DNA from 3 places in the Stenotrophomonas sp. Steno-Z10-BAI genome. Region 2 is predicted to be linked to each of the others. Evidence: predicted binding sites of a transcription regulator. Region 2 holds the regulator's gene; each other region holds the start of a gene.
What was found. Region 2 encodes HrcA, which represses chaperone genes, less so after heat shock. Its sites were predicted from a motif close to TTNGCACTCNNNNNNNNNGAGTGCNAA; they were not measured.
Positions count from the first base shown of each region.

Region 1: rpoH (RNA polymerase sigma factor RpoH) is a predicted target of HrcA. The motif match lies at 2,795-2,821, and genes of this name have one in related genera.
Region 3: AC06E9_RS14260 (co-chaperone GroES) is a predicted target of HrcA. The motif match lies at 3,809-3,835, and genes of this name have one in related genera.

Region 1 is NZ_JBWJOZ010000005.1:213,126-218,424, reverse strand. Features, by position in the region: gene AC06E9_RS14100 (hypothetical protein) at 1-291, shown strand, start outside; gene AC06E9_RS14095 (hypothetical protein) at 252-419, shown strand; gene purD (phosphoribosylamine--glycine ligase) at 513-1,799, shown strand; gene rpoH (RNA polymerase sigma factor RpoH) at 1,909-2,784, opposite strand; gene AC06E9_RS14080 (TonB-dependent receptor) at 3,147-5,299, opposite strand, start outside.
Region 2 is NZ_JBWJOZ010000004.1:306,319-311,617, reverse strand. Features, by position in the region: gene dnaK (molecular chaperone DnaK) at 1-884, opposite strand, end outside; gene grpE (nucleotide exchange factor GrpE) at 1,060-1,575, opposite strand; gene hrcA (heat-inducible transcriptional repressor HrcA) at 1,658-2,725, opposite strand; gene recN (DNA repair protein RecN) at 2,851-4,512, shown strand; gene fur (ferric iron uptake transcriptional regulator) at 4,639-5,046, opposite strand; gene AC06E9_RS12820 (outer membrane protein assembly factor BamE) at 5,151-5,299, shown strand, end outside.
Region 3 is NZ_JBWJOZ010000005.1:258,404-263,702, reverse strand. Features, by position in the region: gene AC06E9_RS14275 (glutathione S-transferase family protein) at 1-534, opposite strand, end outside; gene AC06E9_RS14270 (LysR substrate-binding domain-containing protein) at 701-1,600, shown strand; gene groL (chaperonin GroEL) at 1,733-3,382, opposite strand; gene AC06E9_RS14260 (co-chaperone GroES) at 3,474-3,761, opposite strand; gene AC06E9_RS14255 (endonuclease) at 4,055-5,299, shown strand, end outside.

The sequences.
Region 1 (5,299 bases), on a different contig from region 2:
GGGCGCCACGGCGCACCGGGTACGGTCCAGATCGCGCAGCTCGGCCCCAACGCCATGCCTTCCTCATCACCCATGAGGAACACCGGCGCGGCCATCGGCGCGCCTGGCGCAGTTACATCGCCGAGCACAACCATCGCCTGCGCGATGTCGCCCAGTACCGCGATCACCTCGACAATCTCGCCCTGCACGGCTGTGACGGCAATCCGGCCGACTGCGGCGAGGGCGTGTTCGCGGTCGATTTCAGCACGACGGTGGGCGACAGCAACGCCGTGGATGGCTACTGGCCGCTGACGGTGCGTGCCAGCGGCCACGACTGCACGGGCCCGGCGACCGAGTTCTACCACCTCATCTTCGATGCCCGGCAGCGCGCGTATCCGGTGCCGGAAGACCTCCAGCGCGACGGCTGCGCCGACAGCTGAGGCCGTGGGTTGCCACGGCAACCGACCGCCTGAATGCACCCGCCGCCCGCACCGCGTAAAATCACGTTCCTGCCCTCTTACGCGAGAACTGCATTGAAGATCCTGGTCATCGGCGCTGGCGGCCGCGAACACGCCCTGGCCTGGAAGCTGGCCCAGTCCGCGAAGGTCCGTGAGGTCATCGTCGCCCCCGGCAATGCAGGCACCGCCACCGAGCCCAAGTGCCGCAACGTGGACGTCAAGGTCACCGATCTGGACGGCCTGCTGGCACTGGTGGGCACCGAAGGCATCGGCCTGACCGTGGTCGGCCCGGAAGTGCCGCTGGTGGCCGGTGTGGTCGATCGCTTCCGCGCCGCCGGGCACCGCATCTTCGGGCCCACCGCCGCCGCCGCGCAGTTGGAAGGCAGCAAGGCGTACGCGAAGGACTTCCTGGCCCGCCACAAGATCCCGACCGCGTTCTATGCCGTGCATACCGACATCGACCCGGCGCTGGCCTACCTGCGTGAGAAAGGCGCACCGATCGTGGTCAAGGCCGATGGTCTGGCCGCCGGCAAGGGCGTGATCGTGGCGATGACCCTGACCGAGGCCGAGGACGCGGTGCGCGACATGCTCTCCGGCAATGCCTTCGGCGATGCTGGCGCACGCGTGGTGATCGAAGAATTCCTGGATGGCGAAGAAGCCAGCTTCATCTCGATGGTGGACGGTAAGACGGCACTGCCGATGGCGACCTCGCAGGACCACAAGCGCGTCGGCGACGGCGACACCGGCCCGAACACCGGCGGCATGGGCGCGTACTCGCCGGCTCCGGTGGTGACCGACGAAGTGCATGCGCGCGTGATGCGCGAGGTGGTCAACCCGACCGTGCAGGGCATGATCGCCGACGGCATTCCGTTCACCGGCTTCCTCTATGCGGGCCTGATGATCGATGCCAGCGGCGCGCCGAAGGTGATCGAGTTCAACGTGCGCTTTGGCGACCCGGAAACCCAGCCGGTGATGCTGCGCCTGCAGTCGGACCTGGTGGATCTGGTCGAAGCGGCGATCGATGAGCGCCTGGACACCGTGGAGGCGCAGTGGGATCCGCGCCCGTCCCTCGGCGTGGTGATGGCCGCCTCGCCGTATCCGGAAACCCCGATCACCGGCGACGTGATCCACGGCCTGGAAGCGGTCGCCGCGACGGCCAAGGTGTTCCATGCCGGCACCACGCTGGACGCGCAGGGCCAGGTGCTCAGCGCCGGCGGCCGCGTGCTGTGCGTGGCGGCATTGGGCGGCACGGTGGGCGAGGCACAGCGCAACGCCTACGCCGGCGTCGGTGCGATCCACTGGGCCCATGAGTTCCACCGCCGCGATATCGGCTGGCGGGCGATTGCGCGCGAGCATGGCTGACCTGGCACGGTCGGGGCCACGACCGATCGAAGCACTGCCCTGAGCGCCAGAAAGCAAAAAGGCCCGGCATCAAGCCGGGCCTTCTCGTGTGATCACGCCAGTCACTGCATCACGCAGTAAACAGCGCCTTCATCTTCTTCAGGGCGTTCGCCTCGACCTGGCGGATGCGCTCGGCGGACACGCCGTACTCATCGGCCAGCTCCTGCAGCGTCACCTTGCTGTCCGCGTCCAACCAGCGACGGCGGATGATGTCGCGCGAACGCGCATCCAGCTCGGCCATGCCTTCGCGCAGCAGCTGCAGCTGATTGTCTTCGCTGTCCATCCGCTCATACGCCATCGAAGGATCTTCTTCGTTGGCCCGCAGGTAGGCCGCCGGCGACGGCGGTGCATGATCGTCATCGTCATCGCTGGAGAGATCGAAACCGATATCGCGACCCGACAGGCGCGACTCCATCTCGAGCACTTCGCGCTCGGACACGTTCAGGTCCTTGGCCACCGCGCTGACTTCGGCCGCGTTCATCCAGCCCAGGCGGGTCTTGGACTTGCGCAGGTTGAAGAACAGCTTGCGCTGCGCCTTGGTCGTGGCGACCTTGACGATGCGCCAGTTCTTGAGGATGAACTCGTGCATTTCCGCGCGGATCCAATGCACCGCGAACGACACCAGGCGAACGCCCATGTCCGGGTCGAAGCGCTTCACCGCCTTCATCAGGCCGATGTTGCCTTCCTGGATCAGGTCGCCCAGCGCCAGGCCGTAGCCGTTGTAGCCGCGGGCGACGTGCACCACGAAGCGCAGGTGGGAATGGACCAGCTCGCGCGCGGCATCCAGATCCAGCTCGTCGCGGAAGCGGCGGGCCAGATCCTGCTCGTCATCGACCGACAGCACCGGGATCTGGTGCACGGCACCGATGTAGGCGTCCAGCGAACCGAGCGCACTGGGAATCGGGAGATTGTTTGCCACAAGGGCAGTAGAGGTGTTCTGGCTCATAGCACTCATCTTAGCAGTCCCGGAATTGGACTGCTAAAGGGGAAAGAAGTTCCAGCGTTCTGTTGATGGGATGCTGGTACAGATTGCCCGTCTAACGTACCGCGAAATGATGACAGTGGCGAGAGCCCGGGAACGAGGCAACAAACCCCATTGAATCAACAGGATACGATGATGAATCGGGGGATACCGCGTGTTTTCTGGCTGAACAGCCCGCAGGAAACGCCCATTCATCCTGGAAAAGTTGCCGGCAGTTCAGCCAGGCATGGCCTGGCCCTACCTCCTGCCCCCTCCGGAGCCGACCGCCAACACCGCGATCCCCGGTAGTGCCACGCCATGCGTGGCAGGCCCGAACCCACCGACGCCTAGTAATACCCCGCCATGTTCAAGAAGAACCCCTTCTGGTCGTACTTCAGCTCGGTCATGTCATCGCTGAATTCGGTGAAGTTGTAGCCCACCCCGACCTTGAAGTTCTCCCCCACCCGGCGGTCCACGCCCACCAGCCAACCTTTGCGCACGCCGCCGTCGCGCACCTTCAACCACCGGTGCTCGGCCAGGCCTTCCCACTGCGCGAACAGGCGATAGCGCAGCTGCAAGGCAGCGAAGTCGGCACGGCTGTCCAACCAGGCCCCCTCACCGCGCCCGGTGCGGTAGTCACCCCAGCGCGAAGCCAGCTTGCCGGCCACTTCCCAGCGCGCGCCCAGCTGACGGATCCCTTCGAGCGAAAGGATCTGCGAACGCTGGTCGTACAGGTTGCCGCCCTCCTGGCCGAGCGAGGCCACGTCGTAGAGATAGGTGAACTTGCCGAAGCCGGCCCAGCGCGTGTTGTCGTGCGGGCGCCAGGCGAAGCCCATGTTGGTCTCCACCAGCTTGGCATCGGCCAGGCGGTCAATGCGGTCTTCGGTATCGGCGTAGTTGGCGCGCAACGCGAAACGCCAGTCTTCGTTGAGCTTGTACAGCAGGCGGTTGGTGGTCACCCACTGCTCGCGCTGTTCGGCGCCACTGTCGCGGCGGTACTCCAGCTTGCTGTTCCACTGCGCCACCGCATCGGTGCGCCCGCCACTGACGCTGTAGGCGCGGCGATCGACACGGCCGACGGTGGAGTCCAGTTCGCCGTCCATGATCGTGAAGCCCAGGTTCCAGCCCTGCGCGGGATAGAAATCCATGCCGAAGGTATGCACGATGCCCGCGCTGTCCTGGCGACGATCCTTCAGATACTGGCTCTCGTTGTAGACGTTGACCTGGTTGCTCAGCCGCCAGCGCTGGCCCAGCGTCCAGCCACTCTGCAGGCCGGTATCGAACAGCGGATCGGTGCCGGTGCGGTCGGTGCTGTAGCTGTAACTGCCGTAGAGGCTGTGATCCGGTGCCATGCGGTACTCGCCATCGACCTTGGCACCATGGCCGCGGCTGCCACCACTCACTTCCGCACCGACACTGCTGCGATCACCGAACAGGTACCGCGCGCCGAGGGTCAGCAGGTCGTTCTTCTCGTAGGCACCGCCGTCATCGTCCAGCGTGACCTGCCCGGTGCCGTACAGCTCCCACGACGCGCCGAAGCGCTGGCGGTAGCCGATCGCAGCGAGCAGTGCATCCACGCTCTGCAGTTCCTGCTCCTCGCGCACGCGGCGCAGTTCACCGGTCAGCTGGCCGTCGTTGCCCAGCCGCCATTCGGCGGTCAGCTGGCTCTGCTCCAGGGCAAGTTCGCCCTGCTCGGTGCGGGTGTGGCGGCCGTACAGGCTGAGGTCGTCGGTGAGGTAGCCGAGGAACTCGGCGCCATACTCCTGGATCGGCAGGCCGGTGTCCTGGCGCGCAACCGAGAAGCCGGCATCGACGTCGCGCCACCACGCCCCCAGGCTCCAGTCCTGCGTGGTCCAGCCCAGCTCGCGCAGGTTGGCCCGCGCTTCCACTGCGCTGGCGGTGCCCGAGCGCCGGCCTTCGTACGGATTGCGGCGGATGAAACTCAGGCCGCCGTTGTCTGAATAGAACACCGGGGCGGCGGTCGCTTCGGTGCGGGTCTGCTCCATCTTCAGATAGGTGCCACGCCCGGCCTGCAGGGTGAGGTCAGCGCCTTTGAGGCTGTAGTTCTCACCGCTGCGGTTCTCGTCGATCCAGGTGCCGCCGATCGCCACGTGATCGCCGATCCACTGCCGGCCGCGCGCACCGTAGGTCACGTCATCGCTGCTGAAACCCAGAGGCACGTATTCGTAGTCCACCAGCAGCAGCTGGTCGTAGCCATCGAGCGGCATGTCGCGGGTGATGCTGCGCACGTTCTCGCGGGTCAGCTGCGCCAGCGGACGGGTCAGGATCAAACGGCCCTGAAGATTGTCGATTTCATAGTCCACGCCTTCCTGCAGCGTGGCGCGCGTTTCGGTGCGGCCGGTGGTGCGGTCGCGCACTTCCAGCACCACCTGCTCCGAACCAGGCAACACGTCGGTATGGCGCAGGTAATACAGGCTGCCGCCGGTGCCGAGGAATTCACTGTGGCCCGGGGCGGACTGCGCCTCGGAGCCGAACACCT
Region 2 (5,299 bases):
GGGCCCGACGCGTCAGCGGTGACGTACGGCAGGTTCACTTCGGTCTGCTGGCTGGTGGACAGCTCGATCTTGGCGCGCTCGGCGGCGTCCTTCAGGCGCTGCAGGGCGAGCGGATCCTTGCGCAGGTCGATGCCCTGGTCCTTGTTGAACTCGTCGACGAGGTATTCGATGACGCGGTTGTCGAAATCTTCGCCGCCCAGGAAGGTGTCACCGTTGGTGGCCAGCACTTCGAACTGCTTCTCACCGTCGACGTTGGCGATCTCGATGATCGACACGTCGAAGGTGCCGCCGCCCAGATCGTACACAACGATCTTGCGGTCACGGCCGTCACCCTTGTCCAGGCCATAGGCCAAGGCAGCAGCGGTCGGCTCGTTGATGATGCGCTTGACTTCCAGACCGGCGATGCGGCCGGCGTCCTTGGTGGCCTGGCGCTGGCTGTCGTTGAAGTAGGCCGGCACAGTGATCACGGCCTCGGTGACGGTCTCACCCAGGAACGCTTCGGCGGTCTTCTTCATCTTCTCCAGCACGCGGGCGGAGATTTCCTGCGGGGCCATCTTCTTGCCGTCGCTGGTCTGGACCCAGGCGTCGCCGTTGTCATGGGCCAGGATGCCGTAGGGCACGTGCGCGATGTCCTTCTGGACTTCAGCGTCGGTGAACTTGCGGCCGATCAGGCGCTTGACAGCGTAGAAGGTGTTCTTCGGGTTGGTCACCGCCTGGCGCTTGGCCGAGGCGCCGACCAGGACTTCGCCGTCCTTGGTGTAGGCAACGATGGAGGGCGTGGTGCGATCGCCTTCCGAATTTTCGATGACGCGGGCCTTGCCGCCGTCCATGATCGCCACACACGAGTTGGTGGTGCCGAGGTCGATACCAATGATCTTGCCCATGAGGGAGACTCCTGAAAGTTCTGGGTACATCCGGCAGCTGCCGGGTTATGAATGGGATGTGTGGGACGCTGCGGACACTTTCAAGCCGTCCATCAAACACAGTGTCCGATGGCGACCCAACGCGTTCAGCGTCCGGTCGAACCGCCGGGCCTGGCCCGGCGGACCGACCCGTGGGTCAGTCGCGGGCCACCACGACCAGCGCCGGCCGCAGCAGGCGGTCGTTGAGCAGGTAGCCCTTCTGGAACACCTGCACCACGCTGCCCGGTGCCGCGCCGGGCGCGTCGACCTGGCTGATGGCCTGGTGGTGGTCCGGGTTGAAGGTCTGGCCGGTCGGGTCGAGCAGGGTCAGGCCATTGTCGGCGGCGACCTTGAGCAGCTGCTTGTAGGTCAGTTCGAGACCTTCGCGCAGCGGGCTCGGCTCGCTGCCGGCGGCATTGAGGCCGGCATCGAGGCTGTCGAACACCGGCAGCAGCTCGCCAAGCAGCTTTTCGTTGGCGAAGCGGCGCGCCTGTTCCACGTCGCGGGCAACGCGCTTGCGTTGGTTGTCCAGGTCGGCGCGTTCGCGCAGCGACTCCGAACGCAGCAGGGCCAGCTCGTTGTGCAGGCTGTCCAGCTGCTGCTGCAGGGACGGCTCAGCGCCGGGCTCGCCGGCGGGATTCTGGGATGCGATATCTGACTGATCTTGGTTCATTTCCGGATCCTTGGCGGTGACTCTCCGCCTCCACCCACCCCTATGTGGGCGCGGCTACGGGATTCAAGAGTCCAGGGCCGCTTTATGCGCGATCGCGGGACAATCCGCCGCCAGCGGGCGAGCCCAGCGCGGCCCCCAGTACCTGGGCGGTGGCTTCCACCAGCGGGATCATGCGGTCGTAGGCCATCCGTTTCGGGCCGATGACCCCCAGCACCCCGAGCACCTGGCCATCGGCCGAGTACGGGGCGGTGACCAGCGAGACGCTTTCCAGCGGCATCACCCCGGTCTCTTCGCCGATGAAGATGCGCACGCCCGGGGCCTGGATGGTGCGCTCGAGCAGCTGCAGGATCTCGCGCTTGCTGGCGAACACATCGAACAGCTCGCGCAGGCGCTCCAGATCGGACAGGTCCTGCACGCCCATCAGGCGGGTCTGCCCGGACAGCACCATGTCATCGGCCGGCGGCACCATCGCCTGCTCGGCCAGCTCGATGCTGTGCGCCAGCAACTGCTCCATTTCCGACTGCGCATCGCGCAGCTCCAGCAGCAGGCGGGCCCGGATCTCGGCCAGCGGCCGCCCGGCGCAGTTGGCATTGAGGTAGTTGGCGACCTGCTCCAGCTCCCCGGGATTGAAGCCGCGGCGCGGCTCGATCACCCGGTTCTGCACCTCGTTGTCGGCGAACACCAGGATCGCCAGCACCCGGCGCGCGTCCAGCGCCACGAAATCGATATGCCGGAACGCGAACTGCTCCCGGCGCGGGGCGCTGACCACCCCGACGAAATGGCTCATCGCCGAGAGCAGCTCCGAGGCACTGCCGAGCAGGGCCTGGGTGCCGGTGCCGGTGGCCAGCTCGGTGCGCAGGCGGCTGAGCTCGCCCTCGCCCGGCGGCTGCATCTTGACCAGGCTGTCCACGAACACCCGGTAGCCGTGCGCGGTCGGCACCCGGCCGGCCGAGGTGTGCGGCGAGCTGAGCAGGCCGAGGTCTTCCAGGTCGCCCAGGATGTTGCGGATCGTGGCCGGGCTGACATCCAGGCCGGCATGCCGGGCAAGGGTCTGCGAGCCGACCGGCTCCCCATCCTGGATGTGGCGCGCGATCAGCGTCCGCAGCAGATGGCGGGCGCGCGGGGCGAGATGGGACGCGGAAGGATGCATGGAATCAGCCTGTGAGACGCCCACTTAGATAATGGCTGCACGGCGCGTTGGCAAGTCATTGGAGACGCCCTCGGCCCATGCTAGCGTGCGCGGCTTGGAGACACCCCTCGTGTACAACGTAGACCATGCTTAGACATCTATCGATCAAGGATTTCGCGGTCGTCCGCGCCACCGAGCTGGAATTCGGCGCCGGCATGACCGTGGTCTCAGGTGAAACCGGCGCGGGCAAGTCGCTGATGGTGGACGCGCTGGGCTTTTTGTCCGGGCTGCGCGCCGACAGCGGCGTGGTCCGCCACGGTGCCGCGCGCGCCGAGCTCTCGGCCGAATTCGCGCCGCTGGCCGACGCGCCGGCCCGCCAGTGGCTGCGCGACAACGAGCTGGACGACGAAGAACAGTGCCAGTTGCGACGGGTTATCCGCGCCGACGGTGGCTCGCGCGCTTTCATCAACGGCCGCCCGGTGACGCTGACCCAGCTGAGCGAGCTGGCCAGCATGCTGGTCGAAATCCACGGCCAGCACGAACAGCAGGCCCTGCTCTCGCGCCCCTCGCAGCTCTCGCTGCTGGATGCCTTCGCCCGCAACGACGCCGAGCGCGCCCAGGTCCGCCAGACCGCGGCACGCTGGCAGACGCTGGTCGATGAAGCCGAGGCGCTCTCGCGCCAGGGCGACGTGAGCGACCGGATCGGCTACCTGGAGCACCAGCTCAGCGAGCTCAAGCGTGAGGATCTGGACCCGGCCTCGATCGCCACCCTGGGCAGCAGCCACCGCCGCCAGGCCCATGCCAGCGCGCTGATCGGCGCCTGCGACGTGGCCGTCAGCCGCCTCAATGGGGATGACGAGGTCTCGGTCCTGCAGCTGCTGCAGCAGACCCGCCATGACCTGGCCCGCGTGGCCGAACACGACAGCCGACTCGGCGAGGTCGATGCCCTGCTCGACAGCGCCGCCATCCAGCTGGACGAAGCGCTGTCCCTGCTCGATCGCGTGCATGACGACCTGGATGCCGACCCGGAGCAGTTCGAGGATATCGAGCGCCGTCTCGGCCGCCTGCACGACCTCGCCCGCAAGCACCGCGTACCGATGGAAGCGCTCGGCGAGCACCGCGACGCCATGGAAGCCGAAGTCGAGCAGCTGCGCGGTGCCGACGAGCGCCTGCAGACACTGGCCGGCGAGATCGACCGTGCCGCCGGCCAGTGGAAGACCGTGGCCGAGGTGCTCAGCGCCAGCCGCCGGAAAGCCGCCAAGGCCCTGTCGGACACCACCACCACCCTGATCGGCGAGCTGGGCATGGGCGGCGGTCAGTTCCTGATCGATATCGAGCCGCAGACCGTGGCCAAGCCGGACCCGAACGGCGCCGAGCGGGTCGAGTTCCTGGTCGCCGCCAACGCCGGCCAGCCACCGCGCGCCCTGCGCAAGGTCGCCTCGGGTGGTGAGCTGTCCCGTATCTCGCTGGCGATCGAAGTCGCCGCGCTGGGCCTGGACGCGGTGCCGACCATGGTCTTCGACGAGGTCGATTCGGGCATCGGCGGCGCCGTGGCCGACATCGTCGGGCAGAAGCTGCGCGCTTTGGGCGAGAAGCGTCAGGTGCTGTGCGTCACCCATCTGCCCCAGGTCGCCTCCAAGGGCCACGCCCACTACCGGGTCAGCAAGGCGCCGGTGGACGGCATGACCCAGAGCGCGGTCGAAAAGCTCGATACCAAGGCCCGCGAAGAAGAGCTGGCCCGGATGCTGGGCGGCGTGGAAGTCAGCAAGGAAGCCCGGGCGGCGGCGCGCAAGCTGCTGCAGGCCTGAGGCCCCCGTGATCGGCTAGTGCCGGCCGCTGGCCGGCGCCCCGCCGGAACCGGCGCCTCCCCCTGAAAACGAAAACCCCGGGCATGCCCGGGGTTTTTTGATCGCATCCGGGCGGCCTGCAGGCCGTTACCGACGCTTCTTGCGGACGTAGAGCACCAGCGAGTGCTCTTCCAGCTCGTAGCCATGGTCGGCCGCGATCTTGCGCTGCAGCTCCTCGATCTCATGGCTTTCGAACTCGATGATCTTGCCACTGTCGACATCGACCATGTGGTCGTGGTGGCCACCGCGGTCCAGCTCGTAGACGGCCTGGCCACCTTCGAAATTGTGCTTCAGCACCAGGCCGGCGGCCTCGAACTGGGTCAGCACCCGGTACACCGTGGCCAGGCCGATCTCATCCCCGTGCTCCAGGAGCTGGCGGTAGATGTCTTCGGCGGTCATGTGGTGACTGGCATTGCGCTGCTCGAGCAGCGCCAGGATCCGCATACGCGGATGGGTCACCTTCAGGCCGACTTTGCGCAGGTCGTGGGTTTCCATACTTCTCCGTTCATTGGCGATTTAGCGCCAGCTGCCTCGGATTGGGTCGCGGCGACACGTCAGGAGTGTATCATCGACTCGATTTCCCCAAACGCCATTCCCCGATGCGCAATCTCCTGCTGGTCGCCGCCGTTGCCCTGTCCACCACGGGCTGCGGCATCATTTACAAGCAACCCATCTATCAGGGCAACCTGATCCGGGAGCAGGCCGTCGGTCAGCTGCAGGTGGGCCAGAGCAAGCAGCAGGTCAGTGC
Region 3 (5,299 bases), on a different contig from region 2:
ATCGAAGCCGATGAGCCGTGCGATATGGGTCCAGCCATAGCCGGCGATATCGGCGATTGAATACGCCTCGCCTGCCATCCATGAGCGGCCTGTGAGGTGCTGGTCCAGGGTGGCGAAGAACTCGGCGCTCAGGCGCCGGTAGCGTTCGATGGCGGGTGCGTAGGGCGCGTCGGCGAACATCTCGACATGGACACGCTGCCCCAGGATCGGCCCGACGCTGGCGGAGTGGAACATCAACCAGGTGATGGCCTCCCAGCGCGCGCGTGGCGCGTCGGGCAACAGCCGTCCGCTCTGCTCGGCCAGGTACAGCAGGATGGCCGCGGATTCGAACACGGTGATACCCGTCGCCTCGTCGACCAGCACCGGAATGCGGCCGTGCGGATGCAGTTGCAGGAAATCGGGATGGCGGTGCTCACCTTCGTCGATACGTACGTGATGCAGTACGTAAGGGATGCCGAGTTCTTCCAGCGCGATGGTGATCTTGAAGCCGTTGGGCGAGCTGTCGGTGTACAGGTGCAGCGAAACGGGGGACACAGCGGTCTCCTTGGCAGGCGGAACAGCGGGCGGGGTTCGCGTAGCAGTGTTGGATCAATGCAGCTGGACTAAACGACATCGATTCAACATGATCACGATGCTACGCAGGTCAACGCGCCCTGTAGAACGATTCTTCCTGCACTGCCAAGAGAGACAATCTAAGGTCATGGGTGCCGTCCTTCCCCTGCTCGCGCTGCGCGCCTTCGTCGAAACCGGTCGTCATGGCAGCCTCAAGGCCGCTGCTGCGGTCATGGGGGTCACCCCGGGGGCGATCAGCCAGCAGCTCAAACTGCTGCAGGCGCGCACCGGCGTTGTGCTGTTCACCCGCACCCCTCACGGGGTCGCACTGACCCCGGCCGGCGCACAGGTGCACCCGGCCCTGCTGCGCGCGTTCGATCAGATCCAAGACAGCATGGCCACGCTGGAGGCCATCCATGCCCGGCAGACGCTCACCCTCAGCACCGTGCCCAGCTTCGCCGCGTCCTGGCTGGTGCCGCGGCTGGGCCGGTTCACCGAACGCCACCCGGCGATCGAAGTGCGTGTGGAGGCCTCATCGGCGCTGGCGGATCTGCGTCGCGATCGCATCGACATCGCCATCCGCCACGGCCTCGGCGAGTATCCCGGCCTGGTCTCACGGCCGCTGGCGGCGCCCGTGCTGTTGCCGGTGGCCTGCCCGGCGCTGCTCGCCGAGGGCCGGCCGATCCACTCGGCCGTGGACTGCCTGCAGTACCCGCTGCTGCAGGATTCCGACCGCAGCGACTGGTCGCTGTGGTTCCGCGCGCTCGGTCTGCCACCCGATCCGCGCGTCGAACGTGGCCCGGCGTTCGATGATGACGTGTTGCTGATCCGCGCCGCAGAAGCGGGCCAGGGCATCGCGCTGGTGCGTGACCTGTATGTGGAATCCGAAGTCGCCAGCGGGCGGCTGGCCGTCGTACTGGATCAGCCGTGGCCGACGCGGTTTGCGTACTACGCCGTCACCCTGCCCGGCGCCGAAGAGAACCCGGCCATCGCGGCATTCCTGCGCTGGCTGGAGGATGAGATCCAGGCGCCGACCAGCGCGCTGTGAGCCCGTGATACGCGCACAAAAAAACCCCGCCTTCCGGCGGGGTTCTTCGTACTGCGTTGGCGCATGGCGGGTACCGACCAACAGTTGGTACCTACCGCTCCGATGCGTGCCGACCGAAGGCCGGCATCTACATCAGAAGTCCATGCCGCCCATGCCACCCATACCGCCCATGCCGCCGCCAGCTGCGCCAGCGCCGTCATCCTTCTTCGGGGCTTCGGCAACCATGGCTTCGGTGGTGATCATCAGGCCAGCGATCGAAGCTGCGTTCTGCAGCGCCGAACGGGTCACCTTGGTCGGGTCCAGGATGCCGAATTCCAGCATGTCGCCGAATTCGCCGGTGGCGGCGTTGTAGCCGAAGCTGCCGGTGCCTTCCTTGACCTTGTTGACGATCACGGACGGCTCTTCGCCAGCATTGGCCACGATTTCGCGCAGCGGGGCTTCCATCGCGCGCAGGGCGATCTGGATGCCGTGGTTCTGGTCTTCGTTGGCACCCTTCAGGCCGCTCAGCGCGGTGACCGCACGAACCAGCGCAACGCCGCCGCCCGGGACCACGCCTTCTTCAACGGCTGCACGGGTCGCGTGCAGGGCGTCGTCGACGCGATCCTTCTTTTCCTTCATTTCGATTTCGGTCGAGGCACCGACCTTGATCACGGCAACGCCGCCGGCCAGCTTGGCCACGCGTTCCTGCAGCTTCTCGCGGTCGTAATCCGACGAGGTGTCTTCGATCTGGGTCTTGATCTGGGTGACACGCGCTTCGATGTTGGCCTTCTCGCCGGCGCCATCGATGATCGTGGTGTTTTCCTTGGAGACCTGCACCTTCTTGGCGCGGCCCAGGTCCTTGATCGTCGCCTTTTCCAGCGACAGACCGATTTCCTCGGAGATCACGGTGCCGCCGGTCAGCACGGCCATGTCTTCCAGCATCGCCTTGCGACGATCGCCGAAGCCCGGTGCCTTGACGGCCACGACCTTCACGATGCCACGGATGGTGTTGACCACCAGGGTCGCCAGCGCTTCGCCTTCGATGTCTTCGGCGATGATCAGCAGCGGCTTGCCGGCCTTGGCGACGCCTTCCAGCACGGGCAGCAGGTCGCGCACGTTGGAGATCTTCTTGTCGTGCAGCAGCACGTACGGATCATCCAGGTCAGCGGTCTGCGACTGCTGGTTGTTGATGAAGTACGGGGACAGGTAGCCACGGTCGAACTGCATGCCTTCGACGACGTCCAGCTCGTTGTCCAGGCCCGAGCCTTCTTCAACGGTGATGACGCCTTCCTTGGTCACGCGGCGCATCGCTTCGGCGATGATGTTGCCGATCGACTCGTCCGAGTTGGCCGAGATCGTGCCGACCTGGGCAATCGCCTTGTCGTCAGCGGTCGGCTTGGAGATGTTCTTCAGCTCGGCGACGGCGGCGATCACGGCCTTGTCGATACCGCGCTTGAGGTCCATCGGGTTCATGCCGGCAGCGACGGCCTTGGCGCCTTCGCGGATCAGGGCCTGGGCCAGCACGGTGGCGGTGGTGGTGCCGTCGCCGGCGTCATCGTTGGTGCGCGAAGCAACTTCCTTCACCATCTGCGCGCCCATGTTCTCGAACTTGTCAGCCAGTTCGATTTCCTTGGCGACGGAGACGCCGTCCTTGGTGATGGTCGGCGCGCCGAAGCTCTTTTCGAGCACGACGTTGCGGCCCTTCGGGCCCAGGGTGGCCTTGACGGCATTGGCGAGAACGTTGACGCCGCGAACCATGCGGGCGCGGGCGTCTTCACCGAAACGAATATCTTTGGCAGCCATTGCGATTACCTTTTTATGTAGAGCCGGGCGATGCCCGGCTGCTTGAACGGGAGGAAGTGCGGAAGCGCCGGCACGGGGCCGGCCGCATCACTCAGCCGACGATGGCGAGGATGTCGTCTTCGCGCAGGACCTTGAACTCGACGCCTTCGGACTTGTAGCTGCTGCCGGCGTACTGGCCGTAGATGACCTTGTCACCGACCTTCAGCGACGGCGCGCGCACGCTGCCGTTGTCCAGGGGCTTGCCCGGGCCGACGGCCACGACTTCACCCTTGGTCGACTTTTCCTTGGCGGAATCCGGAATCACGATGCCGCCGGACGAGATTTCGTCGGCTTCGATCGGCTTGACTACGACGCGGTCATGAAGCGGCTTGATGCTCATGTGAGACCCTTTTAAGTTGTTGATTGGTCTAGGAAAGTCTGGCGATGTTAGCACTCGCACAGGGCGACTGCCAGCCACGCTCACGAAAAAACCCGACGGTGCGGGACAGAGCAGAGATGGTGCTGGCCCCACCCCTTTCAAGGGCAGGCGGCCGGTTTTTTTTGCCGATCCGGGCCCGCGCGTGAATGTTTGACGCAGTTCTCAATGCGAAAGGTCGAATCCGACAGACCAATCGATGTGTCATCTGGATTGCGTAGATTCGAGCGGCATTGACCAATCACAAGGAGCCGTAGATGAGGTTGCTGACGCCGCTGTCCCTGGCCTGCCTGCTGGTGCTGGCCACCAGCCCGGCCCGGGCCGATGTATTCATCAATGAACTGCATTACGACGACAGCACCCCCGCCGGAGACGTCGGCGAGGCCATCGAAGTGATCGCCACCGCCGGTGAAGACCTGTCCGGCTACCGGCTCTACCTCTACAACGGCAGCACCCCCTCGGCCGCCGCGGTCTACGCCAACAACCCAGTCCCGGCCGGCACCGCCAGCTGCGGCAGCGCCCGGCTGGCCACGGTGAGCTACCCGACCAACGGAATCCAGAACGGTCCCAACGACGGCATCGCCCTGGTCGATGCCAGCGGCAAGGTGGTCCAGTTCCTCAGCTACGAGGGCACCATCACCGCCGCCGGCGGCCCCGCCGCGGGCCTGACCAGCCAGAACATCCCGGTCAGCGAGACTAACAGCACCGCCCCGGGCACCTCCCTGCAGCTGACCGGCAGCGGCAGCCAGTACGCCCATTTCACCTGGGCCGAATCGGCCACGCAGACCTTTGGCGCGTGCAACCACGGCCAGACCTTCAGCGGCGGCGGCGGCCCGACCGGCCCGAACACCGCGCCCTCGGTCACTGCCACCACCCCCGAGCAGGGCGCCAGCACCTTCCCGGCCGCCGCCGACCTGAGCGTCACCTTCAGTGAGCCGGTCACCCTCTCCAGCGGCGCCTTCGCGCTGAGCTGTGGCCAGTCCGGCACGGTCGCGTTGAGCCACCCGACCACCGGCACCCGCTTCACCCTGGCCACCAACACCGCGCTGGTGGCGGGGGAAGCCTGCCGCTTCGACATCCGCGCCACCCGCGTGAAGGATGCCCAAGGCGCCCGCCCGGCCGCCGATACACGCATCGCCTTCACCGTGGCCACCGCCACCACGCCCGATCCGGGCAACCCCGGCACGCCCGGGGAGTACTACGCCCGGGTCAACACCTCCACCCCCAGCCAGTTGCGCTGCTCGCTGCACGAGACCATCAAGGGTCACACCGCCTATCCCTACAGCGGCTCGGGCACCAGCACCTGGACCATCCTGGAAATCGCCGACGAAGATCCCAACAACAGCGGCAAGATCCTCGATGCCTACCGCAACCGCAGCTACACCAAGGTCAGCGGGCGCGCAGGCACTGGCAGCGGGCTGACCTACAACCGCGAACACACCTGGCCCAACTCGCTGGGCTTTGCCAGCACCACCGGCGACAAGGGCCTGCCCTACGCGCCC